2 regions of the Paenibacillus sp. FSL R5-0908 genome follow, and region 1 is predicted to be linked to the other one. Evidence: a T-box and tRNA genes for the amino acid it is inferred to sense, from the RefSeq annotation. Region 1 holds a T-box; the other holds one or more tRNA genes.
The links. The T-box of region 1 lies ahead of trpS (tryptophan--tRNA ligase). A T-box ahead of a tRNA ligase gene usually reads a tRNA of that ligase, here a tRNA-Trp.
Positions count from the first base shown of each region.

Region 1 (4,626 bases):
TGTAGATGCTACGCTGGAGTCTAATTATAATATGGCGAATCTGATGATTCGATCTCCCCGTAATGCTTACGCCGAGAGTGCTGATCAATTTTTAAGTTAAACGTTTTACATAAAAATTGCTTGCAGCTGGGACTATAGGCTATAAATTAGAAAAACCCCCCACAACTTCTAGAAGAAGTGTGAGAGGTTTGAAAGCTAGTCGGCAATAGGCTTTTTAAGACCTTCGCCGGATAAAACACTTAAGATAACGATGTTACTGACGACCGGACAGTTGTTGTTCTGCCAGTTGTACTAGACGTTTAGTGATGTAACCTCCCAAAGAACCAGTTTCGCGGGAAGTGTAGTTCCCGTAATAACCGTCAGCTGGGATCGTTACTCCAAGCTCTTGTGCTGCTTCATATTTCAATTGTTGCAACGCTGCATTTGCTTGAGGAACTACAAGGTTATTGGAACGGCTGCTACGACCTTGACCTGCTTGACCCATGTGTGTCACCTCCTTCGCCCGTTGTGAAGATAGTATGAGCGCTAAGAGGCTAATTCATGCATGCTATCGAAAGGTTTTAAGGATGGTAATTATTAGTCGATTAAAAGTAAGGGTAGAAAGCCCAAATAACTAAGCTCGCACAAAAAATCGGCCTTCTCTTACGTAAACGCAAGGGAAGACCGATATAATGTATATCTGCTTTAATTCTCGGGATAGATCATTTCCAGCATAGTGGAAAGCTCAAGACTTTGACCTGGTTCTACCTTCAGCAAGCCCGTGAAGGAAGGGTCATCGGAAACGTTAGGAGCATCCGGAAGCCAGGTGTAAGGTTCGATGCACAGAAATTGATCGGCCGGCCCTTTGGTATACAGGACCCAGTGGCGGAAATGATTCTCGTCAGCTGTATAACGAAGACCATAACCATCATCGCGTAATAACAATGCTTCTACGGGCTGCTTGTCACCAATACGCAGAGCAGTATCAAAATTAGTTCCCTGGAGGTTGATTCCAGAATTTAGAGAATCTAGATCACCAAGTGGAATTAGATTGCCACTAGGGAGCAATTCATCGTTTAGTTCATAAATGCTGTTTACGGGCAGCTTGAGATTCCAGCGTTCAGGTTCTCCATCGATCATAAACCAGGTGTGATAACCGATCCCAAAGGGAATACGATGATCGCCGAGATTTGTAACCTTTAAAGTCTGGCTGAGCCGGGAATCCTGAAGCCTGAATGTCATTTCGAATTTGAGTGGAATGGGAAATTGCTCCATCCAGTGCGGATCATCTTCAGTAAGGAATTCAGTAGTGACTGCACAACCGTCCTCGTCTTCTTCAATATCGCTGACACACCAGGATTGAGTCCGGTGTAGGCCATGGATATGATTGTCACCTGCGGTATTCTGGTCAAATTGATAACTTGTACCCTCGAATTGAAATTTTCCTTTACGAATTCTTCCGGGTGGAATTAAGAGCGGGATGCCAAAATGGTAAGGTTTTTGCATAAAGAAAGCTTGATCGCTTTCATCAGGCCGCCGCAGAATTTCCCGTTGTTCCTTTACATCAAACAATGAAATCACGTTGTTTCCTAGTCGCGGCAAAAGCGTGACTTCCAGTTCGCGGCTGTGCAAAATATAAGTATCATAACCGCCCCACTGCCCTTTGGTCACCTGTTTCATGAGATATGCTCCTTTATCGTAACTGTAATCGAATAGAACATGGATAACCTTATCATAACAGATTTATGCGGAAGTGGTTAAGTGATTTGACAACTTCTCTTTATGGTTCTATGATGAAGGCATTAAATTATGATGAGAATGTGATGACGGGGACAAGTAGACAGGAAATGCACCTTCAGAAAGCCGGTGGTTGATGCGAACCGGTAGGACACTCCTGATGAATGGACCCCTGAGCGCCGCGCTTGAACGGGAGCAAGATGCCCTAGTAGACCGGCCGGATCTTCCCCGTTAACGGAAGACTAAGGCTGTTTCCTTTTGACTATACAAAGGTTAAGCAGCGAATAAGGGTGGCACCACGGTCTCACGTCCCTTGCGGATGAGGCTTTTTTTGCGTTCTCGGAAATCGGAAATTACATCTAACGGAGGTCTATATTATGTTGAAAAAAGTAATGTCAGGCATACAGCCGAGCGGTTCTCTAACTTTGGGTAACTATATTGGAGCACTGAAAAATTTTGTGAAGCTGCAAGACGATCATCAATGTTTCTTTATGGTTGTCGATATGCATGCGATCACCGTTGCTCAAGATCCTGCGGCACTGCGTGAGCAGTCTGAAGCTGTAGCTGCACTCTTTATCGCGGCAGGAATTGATCCTGTGCGTTCGAATGTATATATGCAGTCCCATGTGCCTCAGCATGCGGAATTGGGCTGGATCATGACTACGCTAACGGCAATGGGCGAGCTTGAGCGTATGACACAGTTCAAAGATAAATCATCAGGTAAGGATTCGGTTGGCGCGGGCCTATTCGTATATCCTTCTTTAATGGCAGCAGATATTCTTGTTTATAATGCGGATCTTGTGCCAGTAGGTGAAGATCAGAAGCAGCACTTGGAGTTGACACGTGATTTAGCTGGCCGTTTCAATAACCGTTTTGGCGAATTCTTTACGATTCCTGAACCGTATATCCCTGAAGTGGGCGCACGCATTATGTCTCTGGATGATGGCACTAAAAAAATGAGCAAGAGCAGCCCGAATGCAGGCAGCTATATTGCCTTGTTGGATTCGCCGGATGTGATCCGTAAAAAAATCAGCCGCGCAACGACTGATTCTGGACGTGAAGTGATCTTTGATCCGGCTAACAAGCCAGAGATTAGTAACTTGATGAGTATTTACTCGGAATGTTCTGGAATGTCCCTTCAGCAAATTGCCGATCGTTATGAGGGACAAATGTATGGTGGCTTTAAGAAGGATCTTGGGGAAGTGGTTGTATCCACACTTGAGCCTTTGCAACAAAGATATCATGAAATTCGCAGTTCAGGTGCGATCACTGATATTCTTGCCGAAGGTGCTGAACGTGCGCGTATTGTTGCAGCTGAGACATTGAATGGCGTAAAAGAGCGAATGGGCTTTCTGCCAGCTCGTTAATCTAATCAGAGCTTAAGCTTTCCTGTTTGCGTCTAATTCTGGCTTTGAGGATAAATCCCCAGCCAATATTCAATACGCAGAGAAAACCAAGCAGAAGTGCCAGCCAGAAGCTATAGCTGATCGCGATTGAAGCGGCAGTGAGAATAAGAATAGAAGAACAAGCGAACCAAAGTGAGAGTCCTTTACTCATTAAGAGCCTTCCTTTCCGTGTCTGCTAAAATGAATCCCGGAGTATTATAAAATACTCCGGGATTTTTTGTGATTATAGAATAGATCTCTCAGTAAGTCTACAGTTTCATCGTAAAGAACCAGGGTCGATGGAAAATCGTTTGTCGAGCTTATCACTGCTAAGCCAGCCTACATAAGTATTTAAAGGTTTATATTGGTTATCCATAACTAATACAGCCACAAAAGGGTATTGTTTGCGGTGTAAATAACGAACGTCTCCCCAGCGCACCATATATCCTGAAGGAAGCTCCTCCACTTCGGCAACCGCATAAGAGGTGAAATATAGAAAGGACTGAATATCTGGGTGCGACTTGGATATTTCCACAGCCGGATGATTCGAGCAGACCGCATGTTTGAACCATTCCAGACGGTTGTTCAGTAGCTGCCCAACGTCATAGCTGCCGTCTTTTTTCACTTTAACTACGTTCCAGCGTTTAAGTGAAATTGTAGGGATTACAATATAACGTTCGCCAGCATTATGGTGTATATCTTTAAGCTTGATGTTTCGTGTAAGGCGGGCATGAACAATCGTTCTCCAAATATAATAAAGAATGGTACAGGCGTAAAGCGTAATAAATAAAGGTTTGGGCGGCACAATCCCAGTGATCCAGAGTAGAATAGCTGCGATATGGCTGCCAAAAATAAATGGATCGAAAATGTGGATGATATTCCAGGCAATCCATTTCTCGGTAAATGGACGGGCGGCCTGGGTTCCATAGGTGTTAAACAGATCAGAGAAGACATGCACACCTACGCCTATGAAACCCCAGAGTGCAACATGGCTTAAAGCCGCCAAATCAGTAAATCCAAACAGAGGCCCTAAGACTAGGGCAATCAGAGCGGGCCACAAAATTAGAAAAGGTAAGGAGTGTGTGATTCCCCGGTGATTACGAATATATATTGCATTGTCCTTTAGTCTTAATGCGGTATCGGCATCAGGAGCCTGTGAGCCTAAAATCGTAGCCAGCATAACGGCCCCGGCCAGTTTAGGGTCAGAAGCAACGACAGGATCTACGAATGAAAGTCCGGCTAGCCCTATGCCCATAACTAAATGTGTAGCGGTGTCCATTGGTCAGTTCTCCTTTGTTGTTCGGAAGTACATTATTAATAATTACCCAAATACAGCTTAGGTTATTAACGGGCTGAAAATAAATATTGTCACGTAATTGTCAAATTCATGAACATACTGTGCCATGACTGTCAAAGTCTCCTCGGGTTTGATATGATAAAGTTAACAGCGAAGTCTATTTAGTGCTTCGGCTAGAACGTTAGAAGTTCGTTTAGAAGGAGGATCATTTGGTGTGGATAATCATAT
Region 1 is NZ_JBBOUV010000001.1:6,237,856-6,242,481, reverse strand. Features, by position in the region: gene MKZ09_RS28305 (hypothetical protein) at 1-100, shown strand, start outside; gene MKZ09_RS28300 (alpha/beta-type small acid-soluble spore protein) at 254-484, opposite strand; gene MKZ09_RS28295 (aldose 1-epimerase) at 685-1,659, opposite strand; T-box leader at 1,794-2,033, shown strand; gene trpS (tryptophan--tRNA ligase) at 2,097-3,083, shown strand; gene MKZ09_RS28285 (hypothetical protein) at 3,085-3,273, opposite strand; gene MKZ09_RS28280 (metal-dependent hydrolase) at 3,379-4,380, opposite strand; gene cyoE (heme o synthase) at 4,613-4,626, shown strand, end outside.

Region 2 (4,626 bases), 170 kb from region 1:
CGGTAGTGTGAATAGCACGAGGGGGCCGCAGTGAAAAGGCCCAAGCGACTGTTTAGCAAAAACACAGGTCTGTGCGAAGCCGCAAGGCGAAGTATACGGGCTGACGCCTGCCCGGTGCTGGAAGGTTAAGGGGAGTGGTTAGGGGTAACCCGAAGCTATGAACCGAAGCCCCAGTAAACGGCGGCCGTAACTATAACGGTCCTAAGGTAGCGAAATTCCTTGTCAGGTAAATTCTGACCCGCACGAATGGCGTAACGACTTGGGCGCTGTCTCAACGAGAGATCCGGTGAAATTTTAATACCTGTGAAGATGCAGGTTACCCGCGACAAGACGGAAAGACCCCATGGAGCTTTACTGCAGCTTGATATTGAATTTGGGTACGATCTGTACAGGATAGGTGGGAGCCGTAGAAATCGGAGCGCAAGCTTCGGTGGAGGCGCCGTTGGGATACCACCCTGATCGTATCTAGGTTCTAACCTAGTACCCTTACCGGGTACGGGGACCGTGTCAGGCGGGCAGTTTGACTGGGGCGGTCGCCTCCTAAAGAGTAACGGAGGCGTTCCAAGGTTCCCTCAGAATGGTTGGAAATCATTCGCAGAGTGCAAAGGCATAAGGGAGCTTGACTGCGAGACCTACAAGTCGAGCAGGGACGAAAGTCGGACTTAGTGATCCGGTGGTACCGCATGGAAGGGCCATCGCTCAACGGATAAAAGCTACCCTGGGGATAACAGGCTTATCTCCCCCAAGAGTCCACATCGACGGGGAGGTTTGGCACCTCGATGTCGGCTCATCGCATCCTGGGGCTGAAGTAGGTCCCAAGGGTTGGGCTGTTCGCCCATTAAAGCGGTACGCGAGCTGGGTTCAGAACGTCGTGAGACAGTTCGGTCCCTATCTGTCGTGGGCGCAGGAAATTTGAGAGGAGCTGTCCTTAGTACGAGAGGACCGGGATGGACGTACCGCTGGTGCACCAGTTGTTCCGCCAGGAGCATGGCTGGGTAGCTACGTACGGACGGGATAAGCGCTGAAAGCATCTAAGCGTGAAGCCCCCCTCAAGATGAGATTTCCCAATTAGTAAGACCCCTTGAAGACGACGAGGTAGATAGGTTGGAGGTGGAAGTGCAGCAATGCATGGAGCTGACCAATACTAATCGGTCGAGGGCTTATCCTATACTTAGAATGCAGATTTGTTTCGGATTCAGTTTTCAGGCATCAAGCCTGGTATGAATATTCCCTGATAGCTCAGTTGGTAGAGCACTCGACTGTTAATCGAGTTGTCACAGGTTCGAGTCCTGTTCGGGGAGCCATATGGAGAGGTGTCCGAGTTTGGCCGAAGGAGCACGATTGGAAATCGTGTAGGCGCCACAAGCGTCTCGAGGGTTCGAATCCCTCTCTCTCCGCCACAAATTTTTAATTAGTATGGCCCGTTGGTCAAGGGGTTAAGACACCTCCCTTTCACGGAGGTAACATGGGTTCGAATCCCATACGGGTCACCAAATTTTCACTTGATTTATCCTAGTGGACTTTGGTACAATAACAATTGTTGTTTATGGAGGCTTAGCTCAGCTGGGAGAGCATCTGCCTTACAAGCAGAGGGTCGGGGGTTCGATCCCCTCAGCCTCCACCATAACATTTTCTTACTGACGCGGGGTGGAGCAGCCCGGTAGCTCGTCGGGCTCATAACCCGAAGGCCGCAGGTTCAAATCCTGCCCCCGCAACCAATTAACTTAAGCAATTATATCTTTTGGAACCGTGGTGTAGTTGGCCTAACATGCCTGCCTGTCACGCAGGAGATCGCGGGTTCGAATCCCGTCGGTTCCGCCATTTTCATCATGGCTCGGTAGCTCAGTCGGTAGAGCAGAGGACTGAAAATCCTCGTGTCGGCGGTTCGATTCCGTCCCGAGCCACCATTTATCATCACAAAAGAATGAGTGCCATGCCGGTGTAGCTCAATTGGTAGAGCAACTGACTTGTAATCAGTAGGTTGGGGGTTCAAGTCCTCTCGCCGGCACCATCCTTGGAGGATTAGCGAAGTGGCCAAACGCATCAGACTGTAAATCTGCTCACGTGAGTGTTCGGTGGTTCGAATCCATCATCCTCCACCAGTTTTTAGGGGCATAGTTTAAAGGTAGAACAACGGTCTCCAAAACCGTTGGTGTGGGTTCAATTCCTGCTGCCCCTGCCAAGTTCTTTCTAAAGTTTAATATGGCGGCCGTGGCGAAGGGGTTAACGCACCGGATTGTGGTTCCGGCATTCGTGGGTTCGAGACCCATCGGCCGCCCCATTTACTTTAAAATGAATAATGGCAACAATCTCAACTTAATATGGCGACTGTGGCGAAGGGGTTAACGCACCGGATTGTGGTTCCGGCATTCGTGGGTTCGAGACCCATCAGTCGCCCCATTTTACTTTAAAATGTTATTGGGGATTAGCCAAGCGGTAAGGCAACGGACTTTGACTCCGTCACTCATAGGTTCGAATCCTATATCCCCAGCCATTTTATGCGGACGTGGCTCAGCGGTAGAGCATCGCCTTGCCAAGGCGAGGGTCGCGGGTTCGATTCCCGTCGTCCGCTCCAAAATTTACATGGCGCCATAGCCAAGTGGTAAGGCAAAGCTCTGCAAAAGCTTTATCCCCAGTTCAAATCTGGGTGGCGCCTCCATTTAGTTCATATGTGCCGGCGTGGCGGAATGGCAGACGCGCTCGACTCAAAATCGAGTGGGAAACCGTGGAGGTTCGAGTCCTCTCGCCGGTATCTTAAAAAGGTTTGTAAGAATGCTTTTATAAGCAATCTTACAAACCTTTTTTCTTTATGTTCTTGGGTTTACAGCATTAAGCCGTTGAATAGAGGAGTTTCTCTATATCAACGGCTTTTTTAATCTGATTAGTGATTAACCTGATTGATTATTAATGCGGAATGCTCGCGGGGTAAGACCTATCTCTCGTTTAAACATATTGCAGAATTGGGCATCGTTCACAAAACCTGCAGCAGCGGATACTTCAGAGATTTGCATCTGAGTATGACGTAATAGGGATTTTGCATAATCCAGGCGTTTTAACAGCAAATACCGCAGAGGTGAAGATCCGAAACGTTCTTTAAACAGATGGCGAAAACGATCGTAACTATATCCGGACATTTCTGATAGTGTTTCGACGGACAATTTATGGCGATAATGCTCATTCATATAATTAAGGACATATTGTACTCGGTCTTCTGTTGGGGATTGATATCCAGAGGCACTAAGAAGCCTCATAAGATGGACGGTAATCTCGCTCATTTGTAGGTTTAGAAGCTCAGAGAATCCGTCTTGCTTGCGTGTAAACTCTGCTTTCATTCGCAGCAGGATTTGAAGAACGGTCTGATCTTTATCATCTTCATATACGCCGAGCAGATTACTCATATTAGGGTGTTCCGAGTGGAAGCCTACAAATAATACATTTGCATCCTCACGGTGGTGCTCGTCATGTTTATGATTGGGTGGCACAAGCGCGAAAGAAGAGGAGCGAAAATGGTAACTTCGGGGGCCAACATTGGTTGTCCCTACCCCCTGTAAATAATAGACTAGTTCGTAGCATTCATGCTGGTGTGGAGGGATATAAGTATTTAGCTCATGTGTGGCACTTACAATATATAGAACACGATCCATGATGATCCTCCAATACTTATGTTTTAGCCGAATCGTACAAAACTATGACCGAAATCATATAATTATTTTTAATAATATTTGTTATGATCGTATCAATAAATCCGAAAGTTCGCAACCTGACTGGCCATCTCGTTCGGAAATAAAGCGGATTATTAATAATAATGGTATTTTTATTGCTATTTTTGAGCCTAAACGTTAAATTTATTACTTTTAATGATACTTTATTTGGAAAAAAGAAAATTTCCATTTGAACCGTGAATTATACAATGCGTGAAGATGGGGATTCTGCGGATTACTAACCAACTAAAATTAGGGGTGGAATAGAGTAATGAATAAAAAAGTTCTTTCTTTGTTGTTATTAATGGTGATGGTTCTGGTCACAGCATGTGGGAATAACACGTCCAATAATGGTTCTTCTGCGAATACTGGATCAAACGCTGCTGAGGGTGGAGAAACAGGTTCAGGGGATAAACTGAAGGTTGTATTGCTGATTCCGGGGACACTTGGGGATAAATCATTTTTTGATTCCGCTAATAACGGCTTGCAAAAGGTTAAGGATGAACTAGGTGCAGTAACAAAGGTTGTTGAAATGGGCGTTGATAAAACGAAATGGGAGCCAACATTTAACGATATCGCTTCCGAGGATTGGGATGTAATTATTTCTGGCGGTTCTGAAATTACAGAGATGTTTAATGCAACGGCAGACTTGTATCCAGACAAAAAATTCATTAATTATGATACCGACATCGATGAAGCACCAGATAACATGTATAACATGTCTTATGCGACAAATGAAGTATCTTTCTTGGCAGGTGCCGTAGCAGCATTAGCTACACAATCGGATATGCCGAATGCTACCCCTGAGAATGTGATTGGGTTTGTGGGCGGTATGGATATTCCGGGGATTAATGCTTTCTTGGTCGGTTACATTCAAGGTGCTCAGTACGTTGATCCTGATGTAAAAGTGGCTGTGTCGTACGCT
Region 2 is NZ_JBBOUV010000001.1:6,403,978-6,408,603, reverse strand. Features, by position in the region: rRNA gene MKZ09_RS29005 (23S ribosomal RNA) at 1-1,168, shown strand, start outside; tRNA gene MKZ09_RS29000 (tRNA-Asn) at 1,229-1,304, shown strand; tRNA gene MKZ09_RS28995 (tRNA-Ser) at 1,308-1,400, shown strand; tRNA gene MKZ09_RS28990 (tRNA-Glu) at 1,419-1,493, shown strand; tRNA gene MKZ09_RS28985 (tRNA-Val) at 1,549-1,624, shown strand; tRNA gene MKZ09_RS28980 (tRNA-Met) at 1,642-1,718, shown strand; tRNA gene MKZ09_RS28975 (tRNA-Asp) at 1,744-1,821, shown strand; tRNA gene MKZ09_RS28970 (tRNA-Phe) at 1,832-1,907, shown strand; tRNA gene MKZ09_RS28965 (tRNA-Thr) at 1,936-2,011, shown strand; tRNA gene MKZ09_RS28960 (tRNA-Tyr) at 2,017-2,102, shown strand; tRNA gene MKZ09_RS28955 (tRNA-Trp) at 2,109-2,182, shown strand; tRNA gene MKZ09_RS28950 (tRNA-His) at 2,206-2,281, shown strand; tRNA gene MKZ09_RS28945 (tRNA-His) at 2,325-2,400, shown strand; tRNA gene MKZ09_RS28940 (tRNA-Gln) at 2,420-2,494, shown strand; tRNA gene MKZ09_RS28935 (tRNA-Gly) at 2,501-2,575, shown strand; tRNA gene MKZ09_RS28930 (tRNA-Cys) at 2,586-2,659, shown strand; tRNA gene MKZ09_RS28925 (tRNA-Leu) at 2,674-2,752, shown strand; gene MKZ09_RS28920 (AraC family transcriptional regulator) at 2,889-3,644, opposite strand; gene MKZ09_RS28915 (BMP family ABC transporter substrate-binding protein) at 3,973-4,626, shown strand, end outside.
Region 2: it has a tRNA-Trp gene. The T-box ahead of trpS (tryptophan--tRNA ligase) is inferred to sense a tRNA for this amino acid. The anticodon was not compared.